DNA from 3 places in the Aquisalimonas sp. APHAB1-3 genome. Region 1 is predicted to be linked to each of the others. Evidence: predicted binding sites of a transcription regulator. Region 1 holds the regulator's gene; each other region holds the start of a gene.
The links. Region 1 encodes FliA, which starts transcription of late flagellar genes. Its sites were predicted from a motif close to GCTAAAGTTNNNNNNNNNNCNGCCGATA; they were not measured.
Positions count from the first base shown of each region.

Region 1 (5,712 bases):
TCAAAATCGTGGCGTCCATCGGTCAACAACAGGTGGCTCAGGGCAGTTAAGGTGAATTCATGAAGATTAAGCGCATCCACGCCGATACCATCCGCCAGGGGATTCGCCGGGTCCGGGAAGAAATCGGGCCGGAGGCGGTGATCCTGTCCACCCGCGAGCGTGACCAGGGCGTCGAGGTGATCGCCGCCATGGACTTCGACGAGGACAGCCTGCGTGAGCAGGCGGACCGGGATGACCGCCGGGTATCGCCCTCGACGCGCGATCGCGCGGCCCCTGCTGCGGAATCCGGGGCCAGCGCCGATTTCACCGAGATGCTGCGGCGCGCGCGGCAGCAGTCCGGTATCGGTGAGTCGTCTGGCGGACGCCGTCAGCGGATTGACGTCCACGTGGACGACCCGTTGACGGAAGACGACCTCAACAGGGGGCGTGCCGAACCGGCGCCGGTGACGGAAACGCGATCCGTTTCCGAACGGGCGGAGCGCCCCGAAGAGACCGCCGGCCGTGATGACGAGTCGGTGGAGGCCATGCGCAGTGAGCTGAAAGTGCTGCGGACCCTGTTCGAGAACCAGCTCTCCATGATGGAGTGGCAGCAGCAGGGCAAGAGCCACCCGGGGCGTACCACGCTTCTGCGGCAGCTCACGGAGATCGGGTTTGGTCCGGATGTCTGCCGTCAGCTGGCCAATCGGGTTGACGAGAAGCTGGAGCCGGAGCTGGCTCTGCGGCAGGCGCTGCACACGGTCAAGCGGCATCTGCCGGTCAGGAAGGACGACCTGCTCGAGCGCGGCGGCGTGGTGGCGCTCGTGGGCCCGACAGGCGTGGGCAAGACCACCACGGTGGCCAAGCTCGCCGCGCAGTTCGCGCTGCGTCACGGCCGCCACAAGGTGGCTCTGGTCAGCACGGACAATGTCCGGATCGGCGCCCAGGATCAGCTGCGCAATTTTGCGCGCATCCTTGGCGTGACCGTGCAGACCGCGAATTCCGCCGAAGAGCTGGAGACGGTGCTCGCCGATCTCTCCGACAAGCGCCTGGTGCTGGTGGATACCGCTGGTGTAAGCCAACGGGACATGCGGCTCGCGGAGCAGTTCACCACCCTCAAGGGTGTGGGTGACCGTATCCGTAGCTACCTGGTGCTGTCCGCGAACACGCAGCTGGCGGCGCTGAGCGCGACGGTCAAGTCGTACGGCGGGGTGGAGCCGTCCGGCTGTATTCTCACCAAGACGGACGACGCCGCCAGTCTGGGGGCGGCGCTGACCGTGCTGCTGCGGCATCGGTTGCCGGTGAGTTTCCTGGGGAACGGGCAGCGGGTGCCGGAGGATCTGATGCCGGCCGATGCCGGCCACCTGGTGCAGGACGCGCTGAAACTGGTGGAAGAGTATGGCCAGGAAGTGGACGACGAGCAGATGGCCGTGACCTTCTCGGTGGGCGGGTCGCACTGAGGGGCTCACGCCCACGGGGCTCCTGCGTGACAGTGGTAGTGCCGGGAGTGCGCCATGAAAGAACAAAGAGCACAGCGTTAATGGATCAGGCACCGAGTCTGACGCGGGTCAAGGTCATCGCCATTGCCAGTGGCAAGGGCGGGGTGGGCAAGACCAGTGTGTCCGTCAATCTGGCCGCCTCACTGGCGAGCGCTGGCAACCGCGTCCTGCTCATGGATGCGGATCTCGGGCTTGCCAACGTGGACGTGCTCTTGGGTCTTGAGACGCGGCACAATCTGTCCCACGTCCTGTCGGGTCAGGTGGAGCTGGACGACATTCTGATCGATGGGCCCGGCGGCGTGCAGATTATCCCGGCGTCCTCGGGCGTCAAGGGAATGGCGGCCCTGAGCGCGGCGGAGCAGGTGGGGCTGATCCGGAGCTTCAGCGAGCTCACCGGCGATTGGGACTATCTGATCATCGACACCGCCGCGGGCATCGCCGACAGTGTGCTCACGTTTGCCCGGGCGGCGCGCGAGGTGCTGGTGGTGGCTTGCGACGAGCCCTCGTCCATCACGGATGCGTACGCACTGATCAAGGTGCTCAACCGCGATTTCGGCGTCCACCGCGTCCATATGGTGGCCAACATGATTGCCAACGCGGCACAGGGGCAGGAGTTGTATGCCAAACTGCTGCGGGTTTGTGAGCGCTACCTGGATCTGACCGTCGCCTACATGGGCGGTATTCCCAACGACGATGCACAGCGGCGGGCGGTGCAGCAGCAGCAGGCGGTGACCACGCTCTACCCAGGTAGCCCGTCGGCCCGGGCCTTCCGGGAGTTGGCCAAGCGCGTCGATCGGCTGCCCATGCCCAGCCGGGCGGAGGGGCATCTCGAGTTCTTCGTGGAACGTCTCATTCAGTACAGTGGTGAAGCGGGGGAGGTGCTTTCATGAGTTCGCGCGCCGCAGCGTACTCGCAGGTACAGGCGCAGACCGGCGAGAACGACCTGGTCGTTCAGCACGCGCCGCTGGTCAAGCGGATTGCACACCACCTGCTGGCCAGGTTGCCCGAGTCCGTGCAACTGGAGGATCTGATCCAGGCCGGCATGATCGGGCTTCTGGAAGCGGCCCGGCAGTTCGATTCGTCCCACGGCGCCAGTTTTCCGACATATGCCGGGATTCGCATTCGCGGGGCCATGCTCGACGAGATCCGGCGGCTCGACTGGACCCCGCGCTCCGTGCACCGCCGTGGCCGGGAGGTGGCGCAGGCCGTGCGCGAGATCGAGAACCGCGCAGGGCGCGACGCCCGGGACAGCGAAGTCATGGAAGAGCTCGGCATGAGCGCCGATGAATATCACCAGACCCTGCGCGATGTCTCCAGCGCCAAGCTCTTCAGCCTGGATGAAGTCTCGCCGGCAACCGGCGAGACACGGGAACATGAGGGCGATGACGAAGGGCCGGAGCAGCATATCCAGGAGGCCGGGTTTCGTCAGTCCCTGGCCGAGGCCATCGGGACGCTGCCTGAACGTGAGCAGCTGGTGATGTCCCTCTACTACGAACAGGAGCTGAACCTGCGTGAGATCGGCGAGGTGCTCGGGGTGACGGAATCCCGGGTCAGTCAGATTCACGGGCGGATCATGCTCAAGTTGAAGGCACGCCTTGCCGACTGGACAGAGTGACAGGGCGTTTGCATGGACCGTCAGAATCGCGACGTGTGCGGCAGAACGCGGGCGTGCGCTCCGGCAGGGTGAGAGCGTTAGTAAGCCAACGACGTGTTCACCGTCTGACCAAAGTAAAGGTGATTGACTGTGAGTCTGGATAAAGACATGAGAATACTGATCGTGGACGACTTCTCCACGATGCGACGGATCATCAGGAACCTCCTGCGCGAGCTCGGTTTCCAGAACACCCAGGAAGCCGAGGATGGCAACACGGCGCTGCCCCTGCTCAAGAAAGGCGGCTTCGACTTTCTGGTCACCGACTGGAACATGCCGGGCATGGATGGCCTCACGCTGCTCAAGCACGTCCGGTCGGACGACGACCTCAAGCATCTCCCGGTGCTGATGGTCACGGCCGAGTCCAAGCGCGAGCAGATTATCGAGGCGGCCCAGGCGGGCGTGAATGGCTATATCGTCAAGCCGTTCACCGCCGCGACGCTGGAAGAGAAGATCAACAAGATCTTCGACCGCATCGAATCGGCCGAGTGAGGACAGGCGCATGACGGACGCCAGCCCGGATTTAGCTGCCTACGAGGCCAAGGCTCGCGAGCTACTGTCCTGTATCGAGGCCGGTGACGAGGAGGCCGTTGGCAAGGCGCTGGATGAACTCACCCGCCTGCGCGAGACGGAACTGTTCCGGGAGATCGGCAAGCTGACCCGGGAGCTCCATGAGGCGCTCAAGTCCTTTCGGCTGGATGGCCGGCTGAGCGATATCGCCGTCTCGGAGATTCCGGATGCCCATGAACGGCTGAACCACGTCATTGAGCTCACGGAGAACTCCGCGCACCGCACGCTGACGGCGCTGGAGGAGTCCCTGGAGACTCTCTCCAGCATTGGCAGCGAGGGCAAGGTGCTGGCGGCGGAGTGGAAGCGGTTCCGATCACGTCAGCTTTCTGCGACTCAGTTCCGCGGGCTGGGCCAGCAGCTGGACCAGTTCTTCGAGCGTCTCGAGAGTGAAGGCGACGCCATCCAGGCGAAGCTGACCGACGCGTTGATGGCCCAGGATTATCAGGACCTTACCGGCCAGATAATCCGCCGGGTCATGGAGCTTGTGAAAGAGGTGGAGGACGGGCTGGTGTCCCTCATTTCCATCTCCGCCCCGCGTCAGGCGCCGGATAAGGCTACGGAAAGCGCGAAATCGGCCGACAAGAAGAAAGACGACGAAAAGAAGCTGGAGGGGCCGCAGGTGCCGGGGCAGGAATCGGAATCGGCGGTCAGCGGTCAGGACGAAGTCGATGACCTCCTCTCCAGTCTTGGTTTCTGAACTCACGCCGCATCAGTGCGGGACGAGTCGGAGTAGGGCATCCCGGTAAGCCCTGCGTGCGGGCGCGGGCCGGGTATCGCTTGGGGGCTTTATGGCAGTTGATACGCAAGACGACATCGTTCAGGACTTTCTTGTGGAGTCCCGGGAGATCCTGGAGGAGCTGGGCGAGCAGCTCGTGCAACTGGAGCGCGCGCCACAGGATCAGGACCTTCTGAACGCGGTGTTCCGTGGCTTCCATACCATCAAGGGGGGTGCCGGGTTCCTGGGCTTCGACCCACTGGTCGAGATCTGTCATCGCACCGAGGACCTGTTCAACCTGCTGCGCAACGGCGAGCGTGAGGTGACCTCCGAGCTGATGGATTACGTCCTGCGCGCCCTGGATGTGGTGAACAACCAGTTCTCCGACCTGGGTAATGGTGAGGACCCCAGGGAGGCTCCGGAGGAGCTGCTGCGGGCACTGGAGCTCCTGCAGGAGCAGGAGAGCGTGGGCGACGCGCCAGCGGCGGCCCCGGCTGCACAAGCGGCGCCTGCCCCGGAAAGTGCCGCGGACGGCCAGACCGTTGCCGGCGGTGACGACATTACCGAAGACGAGTTTGAAGCGCTGCTGGACGCCCTGGACGAAGATAAACAGGAGCCGGCGGCGCCGGCCGCAGACAACGGCGGCACCCCTGCCGCCGGCGACGACATCACCGAAGAGGAATTCGAGGCGGTGCTGGACCAGCTGCACGGCGAGGGCCAGCACGGCGGCGTCCCCACGGGCGTGGAACCAGATGCGCCGGCGCCCGCTGCAGGCGGCGACGGCCTTATCAGTGAAGAGGAGTTCGAGTCGGTTCTCGACCAGCTCCATGGTGCGGGCAAGGGGCCGACCGCGGCCGGCGCCGGAGCCGCCGCACCGGCGGCAGCCAGCGACTCCGGTACGGCCAGGCGCCCGGCCAGTTCAGAGAAGCCAGCAGCGGCGCCAGCCGCCCGGTCTGGCGGCAACGACGGTGGGTCCGGTGGTGGCTCCGGTGGCGGGGATAGCGGTGCCGGTGGTGCGGCTGGCGGCGGTAAGGCCAGCGGCGAGACCTCCGTGCGCGTCGATACCGCCAAGCTCGATGACATTATGAACCTGGTCGGCGAGCTGGTGCTGGTGCGCAACCGCCTGAGCACCATTCGGTCCCAGTACGAAGACGAGCGCATGGGTCAGGCCGTCGCGGATCTGGAGCTGGTGACCTCCGACCTCCAGAGCGCCGTCATGAAGACGCGCATGCAGCCCATCAAGAAAGTCTTTGGCCGCTTCCCCCGTCTGGTCCGCGATCTGGCCCGGAACCTGGGCAAGG
Region 1 covers NZ_JBLWFT010000001.1:323,111-328,822, forward strand. Annotated here, with positions in the region: gene flhA (flagellar biosynthesis protein FlhA) at 1-50, shown strand, start outside; gene flhF (flagellar biosynthesis protein FlhF) at 60-1,436, shown strand; gene ACNSTU_RS01515 (MinD/ParA family protein) at 1,517-2,365, shown strand; gene ACNSTU_RS01520 (RNA polymerase sigma factor FliA) at 2,362-3,090, shown strand; gene cheY (chemotaxis response regulator CheY) at 3,226-3,618, shown strand; gene ACNSTU_RS01530 (protein phosphatase CheZ) at 3,629-4,393, shown strand; gene ACNSTU_RS01535 (chemotaxis protein CheA) at 4,485-5,712, shown strand, end outside.

Region 2 (5,712 bases), 610 kb from region 1:
CATGTTGATGCTGCCGCCGGTGAAAAAGAGCACGGTCAGCGCTGCCAGGAATGAGGTGGGAATACCCAGCGTGACCCAGAACGCCATGCGCCCGGAGAGGAATGCCAGCAGCACGCCGATCACCAGCAACAGCCCGCCCACCCCGTTTTTCAGCATGAGTGCGATGCGTTCGCTGATGAACTGCCAGAACTCGTCGAACACCTCGACACTAGCCGTCGCGGGCAGCGCGGGTGTGCGCTCCGCCAGGAAATCATCCAGCACGCGGGCCGCGGCGAGTGCGTCCTCGTCCTCGGCACGCTCGACCAGGATCTCCACCGCATCGCGGCCGTTGAAACGCAGCTGGATCTCGTTGTCCCGCGCCTGCTGGTTGATATCAGCTAGCAGCCCGAGCGGCACCGAACGCCCGCCCTCAACGGGCACTGCCAGTTCCTCGAAGGCCCGGACGCTGCGGGCCTGATCCACGCCGCGGAGCTGCCGCGCCACATCGCGCTCGCCGGCATCCCCGGCGGGGATATCGCGGCTCTGGGCATCAACCCGCGCGGCCAGTTCACTGAACGACAGCCCCAGGTCGGTGAGTGTCGCCTGGGGAATGTCGATGCTGATCTCCTGCTCCGCCATGCCGGTGAGCTCGACGCGAGTCACGCCGCTCTCCAGCAGCTCTTCTTCGAGCCGGCGACTCAGTTCCCGCACCTCCCGGGTGTTGAGATCACCGCTGACCAGCAGACGCGCAACCGGGTCATAGCGCAGCACGCGACTGATGGTCGGCTCGCGCGCCGCCTCCGGCAGGTTGCGTACACCGGCGACCCGGTCCTTGACCGACTCCGTCGCCTGCGCCATGTCCGTGCCCTCGCGGAACTCCAGCACCACAGTGGCGCCGCCCTCCGCCGACGTGGAGGTGAGCTCGCGCAGGCCGTCCACGTCACGCAGCTCCTCCTCCAGGGGCGACGTCACCGCGTCGGCCACCTCTTCGGCAGTGGCGCCGCGCCACTCCACCTGTACGGTGACAAAATCCAGCTCGAAGGTGGGGAAGAACTGGGTATTGAGCTGCTGCAGCGACCACAGCCCGGAGACGACCATCAGGACCATGATCAGATTCGCCGCCACCGGGTGACGGGCGATCCAGCCTATCCACGATTCGCGCGGTATGTCGCTCATGGACGTGCTATTGCTCCAGGACCTGCACACGCAGGCCATCCATTGCCTGCGGGATCTGGGTGGCGACGATGGCATCACCGGTTTCCAGCTCCGCCGCTCTCACCAGCACTCCACGGCGGCCGCTGTCGTGGCGTGCCTGACCGACACGGGTGACATCCACGGCTTCCATGCGCCCGTCCCGCACGCGGTAGATCCTGCCGGCGTCGTACAAGGCCTCGAATGGGAGCAGCACCGTGTCGGGCTCGGGAGGCAACGTCATCTCCAGTGTCGCGAACCGCCCAAGGACGAGTCCGTCACCACCTCCGTTGACTCGGAACAGGGCGTCCACGCCCCCTTGCCCCCGCTCGGCCCGCCCGGAGAAGCGTGACAGAGACACGGGCACGGTCTCGCCATCCACGGTGGCGTGCGCGTCCACGCCGGAGCCGGCCAGTGCGAGCCGCAGCGGCGCCAGCACTTGTCGCGGCACAGTAGCGCGCACCTCCAGTGCTTCGGTGTCATAGAGAGTGACCAGCGGCTCGCCCGGGCGGACCCGGTCACCCGGAGAGACCGCCACCTCCGCCACGCGACCGGCGAACGGCGCACGCACTTCGGCGCGGCTGAGATCCAGCGCGGCCCGGTCGCGCAGCGCCCGTGCACGGTCGAGCCCTGCATCCAGCCGGTCCAGCCGGTTCTGCGCGGTGTCCACTGCGAACTGGCGCTCGGCCACCGCCAGCCGCTGACGTTTGAGCTGCTGCTCGGCCTGCTCAAGCTGCGAGGGCGACGCGTACTGATCACGGGAGAGGTCGCGCAGCCGCTCAACCTCCCGTTCCAGCAACGCTTCCAGTTCCTGCTCCAAAGCGAGATCCTGGCGATCGCCTTCGATACGCCGCTGTTCCGTTCGCCGCTGGCTTTCCAGGTCGGCCACGTCGGCTTCCTGCTGCGTCAGCGTGAGCCGAAGCTCCCGATCGTCCAGGCGCACCAGGGCGCCGCCTTCTTCGACCTGATCGCCCTCGCGGGCCTGCAGCTCCGCCACGTCGCCCTCCACGGCGGCGGTTAACCCGGCAGTGCGAGGCGACTCCAGGAATCCCTGCATCCGCACCAAGGGACGATGGGCAGCCACCGTGGCGGTCACGGTGGCAACCGGCCAGGCTCGTTCCTCGGCAGGCTCTGCGGGCACGTCCGGGCCGGTCAGTACCAGCAGCAGGGCAATCCCCGAGGCACCGGCAAGGATCAAGACCGGCAATATCCAGCGGAACAATCGGTTCATGGGTCACTTTCCATCGAAATCAGGGTGTCATTGCGGAAACCCCATGAGCCGACGTCACCCCGGGATCACTGACGAGCCGGAAACGGTGCAGCAACCCGGTGTCCAGCACGCGGTCATACGCCGCCTGCGCGGCGGACGCCTCGCGCCCCGCCGGTACTGCGCCCGCTGGTCCGTCAGTGGTTGCTCCACCAACCCCGGATTTTCGCCTACAGTCCCGCCCCCCGCAACCAGGGGGGAGCGGCGCCCTCCACGTGCTGCTCGCGCGTCGTTCCTGAGCGCGCCGCCCACCCCGCGCAACCCCGGTATTTCAAAATTCTATTAAGTCGGAATCGGTTCATATTCCTTCCAACCCTTCCTGTCCAGAATTTGCGCCTTTTCAAGGTTCGGCTTCGCTGTCCGATAAACAGGCGTGCCGCGTCGCAAACTGCGGCCACCGACGCTCATTTATTCGCCAGACCAGAAGGCAAACGCCATGCTCAGCTCCGTGAAGATCGGAACCCGCATCCTCATCGGTTTCGCCGTGACCCTGGCGGTGACCCTCGCCATCATCACACCCACGGTCCTCGGCCAGATCGGCTCCATCATCGACGAGGCCGAGGACCGAGAACTGCGCAGCATGTACGACGCCGTCCGCTCCCAGATCGAGACCCAGAGCGGCTTCGCCGAAGCGATGAGTGCCCTGGTGGCCGAGCAGCCCGAGGTCCGCGCCACCTTCGCCGAGCGCGATCGCGAGACCCTGGTCGACCAGTTCCACCCCGCCTTCGAGCGACTGAGCGAGGAGCACGGCGTGGCCCAGTTCCAGTTCCACACCCCGACGGCGACCTCCTTCCTGCGCGTGCACGCGCTGGACAACTACGGCGACGACCTCACCGACCGGCGGCCGACCATCGTCGAAACCAACCGGCGCCAGCAGCCGATTCGCGGGCTGGACGGCGGCGTCTTCGGCATCGGCATCCGCGGCCTGAGCCCGGTCTACTCCCCGGCAGACGAGCACATCGGTTCAGTGGAGTTCGGCCTCAACCTGGCGCAGGACTTCGCCGACACCTTCACCGAGGAGTTCGGTGCCAACATGGCCCTCCACACCCTGGAGGACCGCGACATGAACACCCTGGCCAGCAATATCCCCGGGGACACCTTTACCGATGCGGAGGCGGTGCGCGCCGCGCTGGGCGGCGAGCGCGTCATGCGCCGCGCCGAGCGCGACGGTACACGCTACGCCACTGTGGTCCGTGCCATCCCGGACTTCGACGGCAACCACATCGCCGTGGTCGAGATCGCCATGGACCGCGATTTCTATGCCACAGCCATGAGCACGTCCCGTAACAGCGTCCTGATCATCGGCCTCATCGCCATCGCCGCCGGCCTGGCCATCGCCTGGTTCATCGGGCGCTCCATCGTTCGCCCGGTGAACGACACCGTCGAGGCCATGTGCGAGATCGCCGAGGGCGAGGGCGACCTCACCAAGCGGCTGGACGAGAGCGGCAAGGACGAGATCGCCGCACTCGCCCACGCCTTCAACCTCTTCGCCCAGAGGGTCCAGGCGACGGTCAGCGAGGTCGGCGGCTCCACCGAGCAGCTCGCCTCGGCGGCGGAGGAGATGTCCACCATCACCGCCGAGACCAACCAGAACACCCAGCGCCAGCGCGAGGAGACCGAGCAGGTGGTCACGGCCATGAACGAGATGACCGCCACCGTCCAGGACGTCGCCCGCAACGCCGAGAGCGCCGCCGAGGCCGCCCGCGAGGCCGACGTCAGCGCCCAGCAGGGCTCCCAGGTAGTCGATCGCACCATCACCGGCATCAACAACCTGGCCCAGGAGGTGGAGAGCGCCGCCGAGACCATCAACCGCCTCGGCAGCGACACAGATAACATCGGCTCCGTTCTCGACGTCATCCGCGAGGTCGCCGATCAAACCAACCTGCTGGCCCTCAACGCCGCCATCGAGGCTGCCCGGGCCGGCGAGGCCGGCCGCGGCTTCGCCGTGGTCGCCGACGAGGTTCGCACCCTCGCCAGCCGAACCCAGGACTCCACCCAGGAGATCCAGGCCATGATCGAGCGGTTGCAGTCCGGTTCCCGCGAGGCGGTCGAGGCCATGGAGAACAGCCGCAGCCGGGCCCACAGCACCGTGGAGGAGGCCGGCAACGCCTCCGAGTCCCTGGGCTCCATCACCCAGTCGGTGAGCCGGATCAGCGAGATGAATGACCAGATCGCCTCCGCCGCCGAGGAGCAGAGTTCCGTGGCCGACGAGATCAACCGCAACATCGTCAGCATCAACGATATCTCGGAGCAGACGGCCGAGGGCGCCACGCAGACCGCCACCGCCGGCGATCAGCTGGCGCGCCTGGCCAACCAGCTCCAGAACCTGGTGGCGAAGTTCAAGTACTGACCAACGCCCCCGCCATCCCGGCGAACGGGATGGCGGGCCGTTGCGGTCGTCACTGGCGGCCGGTGGAGCATCGTTCCCAGTCGCCCGGAAGCAGTCGCAGAGCCCGCCGCTCCAGACGCAGGCCGGCCTCTTCCAGTCCGGTCCGCAATGTGGACACTAACGTACAGAAGTGGCCCAACCGGTTGCACGCGTGTTCGGCCTAGCGTCAGCGCCTGTTGCCAGACCAGACCGGTTTGACCACACCGCTACGATGAATCAAAGTAAAAAAGGGTGTAGATAATGCAAGTGTTTCGTACAACCAATCAATCACGTTTCCCATGGGCCGGCCACGCGGACTCATCGGAAGCGCGAATATAACCTCTGGGGAGTACGTCGTGACTGATCCGAATCAGAATCCTGACGACTATAATCCGACTGTGGAAACAGACTACGAGGTCGGTCAGGATAACGTCCGACCGCTCGGGCTGGAACTCCACAACCCGGTTTTTTTCATTACCGCGGTGGGTATCGCACTGGCGGTCGCCGTAGCCATGGTCTTCCCTGACGCCACCTACGAGGTGCTGCACGGGGTACGCACATATCTGGAAAGCACGTTCGACTGGGTCTACATGGGGGCGGGCAATCTGTTCGTGCTCTTCTGCCTGATCCTCCTAGTGACGCCCATGGGCCGGATCCGACTTGGCGGAGCATCAGCCACGCCGGAGTTTACTCGGCTGGCCTGGTTCGGAATGCTCTTTGCGGCAGGTATGGGCATCGGCCTGATGTTCTTTGGTGTGCTGGAACCATTCTTCCACTATTTCAACCCGCCGTTCGGCGTTGAAGGTGGCGAAGAAGGGGCCCGCGAACTTGCCATGGCCGCAACCATTTTCCACTGGGGTTTCCACCCATGGGCGATTTACGCTGTCGTGGCCGTATCGCTGGCGTT
Region 2 covers NZ_JBLWFT010000001.1:931,508-937,219, forward strand. Annotated here, with positions in the region: gene ACNSTU_RS04360 (efflux RND transporter permease subunit) at 1-1,155, opposite strand, end outside; gene ACNSTU_RS04365 (efflux RND transporter periplasmic adaptor subunit) at 1,163-2,401, opposite strand; gene ACNSTU_RS04370 (methyl-accepting chemotaxis protein) at 2,874-4,787, shown strand; gene ACNSTU_RS04375 (BCCT family transporter) at 5,162-5,712, shown strand, end outside.
Region 2: ACNSTU_RS04370 (methyl-accepting chemotaxis protein) is a predicted target of FliA. The motif match lies at 2,776-2,803, and genes of this name have one in related genera.

Region 3 (5,712 bases), on a different contig from region 1:
GGGACAAGGCGAGCGGAAAGGCGCGTCCGGGCGGGCGTTGCGCCTTAACTGCGACTCACGTCGGGAACGGCACCGGCAGAAAACCGACGCGGCAACGCCAGCGTTCCGGCAAGGGCAAGGCGGCAACGGAGCGGCAACCGCTTGCCGCTCACCGCGACGGCTGACGCACGCGGTAGATGACGCCGCCGTGACTGCGCACCATCTCCAGCTGTCCGGCGTGCCGGGCCAGCGATTCCGATGCGCCGACGATCAGGTAGCCGCCGGGGCGCATCTGCTGGATCATGCGGTTGAGGATGTTCTCCCGCGATTCCGCAGAGAAATAGATGAGGACGTTGCGGCAGAACACCACGTCGAAACGACCGAGGCTGGCGTAGCTGTCCAGCAGGTTGTGCACCATGAACTGGGTCCGCCGGCGAATCTCCGGGCGCACCACCCAGTCGGCGCCGCTGCGCTGGAAGTAACGATCACGGCGGTCGGGGCTCAGCCCGCGGTTGACCGTGGAATCCGAATACTTCGCTTCCTTGGCCTGGGCGATCATGGCCGGCGAGATATCGGTCCCAACGATCTCTGCCTCGATACGGGCGCCACGGGCCCGGAACTCCTCCAGGGCGATACTCATCGAGTAAGGCTCCTGCCCCGACGAACATGCGGCCGACCAGATGCGGAGGGTGTCGACACCACGCTTGTGGAACTCCGGCAGCAACGTTTCCTGGAGAATGGTGAAGGGGTAACTGTCACGAAACCACTGAGTTTCGTTGGTGGTCATGGCTTCAATGACGGTGCCCCGAAGGCGTTGGCCACCAGGCTGCTGGACCTTGTACACCAACTCGCCCAGATCCCTGATCCTCTCGCTCTCCATCAGATGACCGAGCCGACTGGAGACCAGATACTGCTTGTTTTCCCCGAGCACGATCCCGCAGGACTGCTCGAGGAACGCGCGAAACGCCTGGTAGTGTTCCGGGGCAATGGATCTGGACGTCACGGAGGCGGCTTCCTCATTGATCGGCAATTGGCTGTAACGGCCGCTCCAGAGCGGCCGACGCCGGGCGAATTGTAGCGTGATGAGACCTGCTAAGACTACGCTGATTCAGGCGGTCACCTGCTCCAGGCGGGCCTGAACCCGAGCCGCCAGTTCGGTTGCTCCGAACTTCGCCAGAAAATCGTCGGCACCAACCCGCTTGACCAGATCCTCGTTGAACATGCCGCTCAGCGAGGAGTGAAGCAGCAGGTGCAGCCCCTTGAGCGCATCATCCCGCCGGATTTCCGTCGCCACTGTATAGCCGTCCATGCGCGGCATCTCCACGTCGGAGATGACCATGAGAAGCTGCCGCCACGGGGACTCTTCCGGGCGAGCCGCCCAGTCCTGCAACGTCTCCATGGCCTCCTGGCCGTCCCGCGCCATGGTGACCTGAACACCCAGGCCTTCGAGGGTGTCATGAATCTGACGCCGGGCCACGGAGGAATCATCGGCAACGAGCACGTGCCAGTCTTCGGCGCCGGAGGCAGGCTTGACGCCGCCCTCCTCCACGCCGGGAAGCGGGCCGATACCGCCCGCCTGGTTGATCTCGTCCATGACCTTCTCCACGTCGACGATCTGCACGAGACGCTCATCAACGCGGGTCACGCCGGTCAGATAGGCGGTATTCGACCAGCTGCTGGGCGGCGGCATAATATCCCGCCAGTTAACGTTCACGATCCGGTCGACACCCCGCACCATGAACCCCTGCACGCTGCGATTGTATTCGGTGACGATCACCGAGCTGGTATCACGCTCTTCCAGCGCCCGCCCGGTGGTTGCCATCCGCAGATCGAGGACGGCGATCGTGCGGTCGCGGATATAGCACACACCGGCGACCGTCGGGTGGGAGTGCGGCAGCTGGATCAGACGCGGCACCGGGATCACCTCGCGCACCTTGAATACGTTGATCCCGAACAATTGGGCGCCGGACAGCTGGAACAGCAGCAGTTCCATGCGGTTGGTGCCCGCAAGGGTGGTGCGCTGGTCAACGGAATCCATGATGCTGGCCATTTGTGAACCTCTCCTGCACCCGCCTGCCGCGCGGGGCTGCTTGCTTGACGTGTCGATAACCGGATATCGGCGCCCGACCGGCAAACTTGACGGCAGATAATGGCGCGAATATTGCTTTCAAATCAGGGCAAGTGACGCCTCGATCCGCGGGGCATTAACGTAGCGCCTGAAACCAATGAACACATGGACTCGCATCACAACCTGGCTGACCGGTGACCGACCAAGCGCGCATCACCGCCGCGGCGGCATGCTGGTCGCGTTCGCCCTCCCGATCGCTCTCGGAGCCGGTACGGCGACCGCTGACGACATCCAGCCTCTTGAGGAAATCCGCGACGCTGTGGAAAGCCATGCCGAGGCCAACCTCGCTGGCGGCGGACAGAGCACGATCAACGTCGGCCGCGTCGACCAACGCCTGCGACTGCCGCGCTGCGAGGAAACACTGGAGACGTTCAGCCCGCCCGGCCGATCAAGCCAGAGCCGGGCGACCGTCGGCGTACGTTGCCACCACCCGAGTCCCTGGACACTCTATGTATCGGTCCGGGTGGAGACATTGAAAGAGGTCTACGCAGCGGCACGCTCCCTGTCCCGGGGAGCACTCCTGAGCGAGGACGACCTGGAACGGGTGGAGATCAACATCAACCGAACGAGCCGCGGCTACTACACCGACGCGGAACAGCTTACCGGCATGGAGCTCAACCGCGCCATGCGCGCCGGTGAAATCGTGACTCCGTCGCGCGTCAGCGCCCCGCAGCTCGTCGAGCGCGGGCAGACCGTGCTTCTCACGCTTGACTCGAGAGCAGCCAGTGTCAGCATGAACGGTGAGGCACTGCAGTCCGGCGCGCTCGGGGATCGCATCCGCGTCAAGAATACGTCGTCCGATCGGGTCATTGAAGGCGAGATCACTGGTGACAGTCGGGTCCGCGTCGGGTACTGACCCCCGGGCCGGGCTTCCCCGGCCCGGGGCACGACGCATCCCGGAAAAAAGTTGCACCTGACGCTAAAGTTGCGGTGAGCCCTGCCGATAGCGGTTCTGACAGGGTGAGTTGCCACTCACTGCGACGCTTATGGAAGGACAGGAGCAAGTCATGGCAAATCCAATTGAGGGCGGCAACCGGCCCGGCACCACACCGACGCAGGACGCCCGGGACAACCGCCAGGTGCAGCAGCCCGGCGAGCGCCCCCAGGTCGGCCAGGAAGCGAATGGTCAAGCCGCCTCCGCCGGCACCAGCGAATCGGAGCGCCTGCAGTCGGTGCGCGACGCCATCGACCAGACCCCCGAAGTGGATCAGGGACGTGTCGACGAAATCAGGGAGCGTATCGCCAATGGCGAGTACCCCCTGAACGCGGAGAGCATTGCCGACCGCTTCATGGAACTTGAGAACCTGCTCGAGGAGTAACGCCGTGTCCGATCATGCGCGCGCCCTGGCCGACACCATCGACGAACAACTCTCGCTGATGCAGGAGCTGAACGTTCAGCTCGAGAAGGAGCAGGACGCGCTGGTGGTACGTGACATGGAGACACTGCAATCGGCATTGAGCCGCAAGGTGGATCTTCTCGGCGCCATCGAGACCAGCGAGAACCGGCGTCTGGCACTGCTGGAGGCCATGACTGGTGCTCACGACGTGAACGCCATCACGACCGCCCTCGAAACGCTGGAGGACCCGGAACCGGTTCAGGCGCAGTGGTCGGAGTTGCTTGACGAACTGCAGCGGTGCCGCGCCATCAACGAAGCGAACGGCCGGGTCATCCAGCAGCAGCAGTACGGTGTGCAGCGGACGATCGATCTGCTCCAGGGAGACGATGCACCCGCACCCCAGACGTATGGACCCGGCGCCGCCTCCGCCCCGCCGGAGAACCGTGGCGGCCGCGAGATCAGCCGCGCCTGACCCGCTCCCGCTTCGACACCGGTCCAGCCACCACGCTGCGTTTATTCCGGGCAAAAAAAACCCGGCCGCATTGGAGGGGCCGGGGGGCGCATATGGGGACAGGGTGCGCCAACGCGAGAAGCACTTCAGCAGACAACCACAATAAAACTCAATATGACCTTAACTTGAGTACAAGGTTAGTACAGTTTTAACCTTCGTGCAAACCTTGTAAAAGGAAAATACATAGCTACGGCTGTTGCCCCTGCAAAACCCGGCAAGAATAAAAGAGTTGTACAGGATTAGCGTTGGCTATGCTGTGGCGGAGGCCTGCGGCGAAGGGCGTTGACCACCCCAACAAGCACCAGAAGAACCACGAACCAGAACGCAAGCGACAGCACGGCCGACCAGAACACGTAGGATTCCATGGTGAAGCCAAAGCCATGGCGGATCACCACATCCGGCCAGGTGCGCGCCAGCCAGTCCATGAACGTGGCGCCGGGCCAGAGCAACACGTATTGCCACCAGGTCAGCGGAAGCTTGTGGAACACGGTCTCTCCTGAAGTGCTGCGTTTCCTGTCAGTTTATCAGCCCTGGTGTCGGCCGAATCGCGAGGCGGCGATCAACGCCAGTAGAAAGACGGCGCCGAGCAACAGGAAGCTCCACTGGAAACCGGCGACGTAAGCCTGCCGATAGAGATCCGGCGGCAAAGCGGCAAGCCCGCCGGCGACAGCCTCACGCCCTGCAACGGCCTCGACCTCACGCACCGCACGCCAGTCCAGCAACACCGACAACGACGTCACACCAAGGGCGCCGCCGAGCTGTTGCGCAAAGTTCAGGGCCCCGGCTCCCTGCGCGGTGCTGGTGAGCGGCAGGCGCGACAGTGAGCCGGTGTGGATCGAGGGCATCCCCAGGCCGAGGCCAAGACGGCCCAATGCCACCCAACCCATGACCGCAAGCAGTCCGGTCCCGGGGCCGGCAACCCCCATGGCGACGCAGGAGGCGGCCATGATGATGAGCCCTGCCACGATGGGAACCACCGCACGCATGCGGTCCGCCAGCATGCCGCCCAGAGGGAATGCCGCCGCCATCACAAGGCCAGCCGGCATCAGCACCACTCCGGCTGCGGTGGGCGTCATTCCCTGGATCTCCTGCACGAACAGCGGGATGAGGTAGGTGGAACCGAAAAGGCCCGCCCCGAACAGCAGCGCAATGGTCGAACCGGCGGCAAAGGCCGGCACCCGGTACAGACGCGGGTCCAGCAACGGGTCCCGTGCCAGCAGCTGCCGCGCGACGAAACCGATCGCCAGCACAGGCACGAGCGCCAGGGCGGCCAGCACCGGTGCGTGCGTCCAGCCGAGCCGTTGCCCGCTAACCATGGCCCACAGCAGTGCCGTCACGGCAATCGCCAACACCATGACACTTAGCCAGTCCAGCTGCGGCCGGCGACCGGATACGCGCCCCCGGGGCACGAAGAACAGTGCCAGCACGCCCCCTGCCACCGCCGTGGGCGCCGGCAACAGCATGACCGCGCGCCAGCCGGTGAGGTCCACCAGGACGCCACCGATGGCGGGACCAACGGCAGGGCCAAGAATGACGCCGAGACCGAACAGGCCGACGCCGAGGCCGCGCTGGCGCTCCGGGAACACCTGGTAGATCAGCGTAATGGCGAGGGGCTGCAGCAGCCCGGCCACCAGCCCCTGGAGCACGCGGGCAAGTATGACCAGTTCCAGCGTGTTCGCCAGGGCACCCAGCAGCGACGCAAGCACGAACACCGCCATGCCGGCGACGTAGACCCGACGCATGCCGAACCGCTGCAA
Region 3 covers NZ_JBLWFT010000011.1:42,126-47,837, forward strand. Annotated here, with positions in the region: gene ACNSTU_RS14240 (CheR family methyltransferase) at 149-982, opposite strand; gene ACNSTU_RS14245 (chemotaxis protein) at 1,088-2,029, opposite strand; gene flgA (flagellar basal body P-ring formation chaperone FlgA) at 2,205-2,963, shown strand; gene flgM (flagellar biosynthesis anti-sigma factor FlgM) at 3,115-3,426, shown strand; gene ACNSTU_RS14260 (flagella synthesis protein FlgN) at 3,431-3,916, shown strand; gene ACNSTU_RS14265 (hypothetical protein) at 4,195-4,443, opposite strand; gene ACNSTU_RS14270 (DHA2 family efflux MFS transporter permease subunit) at 4,480-5,712, opposite strand, start outside.
Region 3: flgM (flagellar biosynthesis anti-sigma factor FlgM) is a predicted target of FliA. The motif match lies at 3,026-3,053, and genes of this name have one in related genera.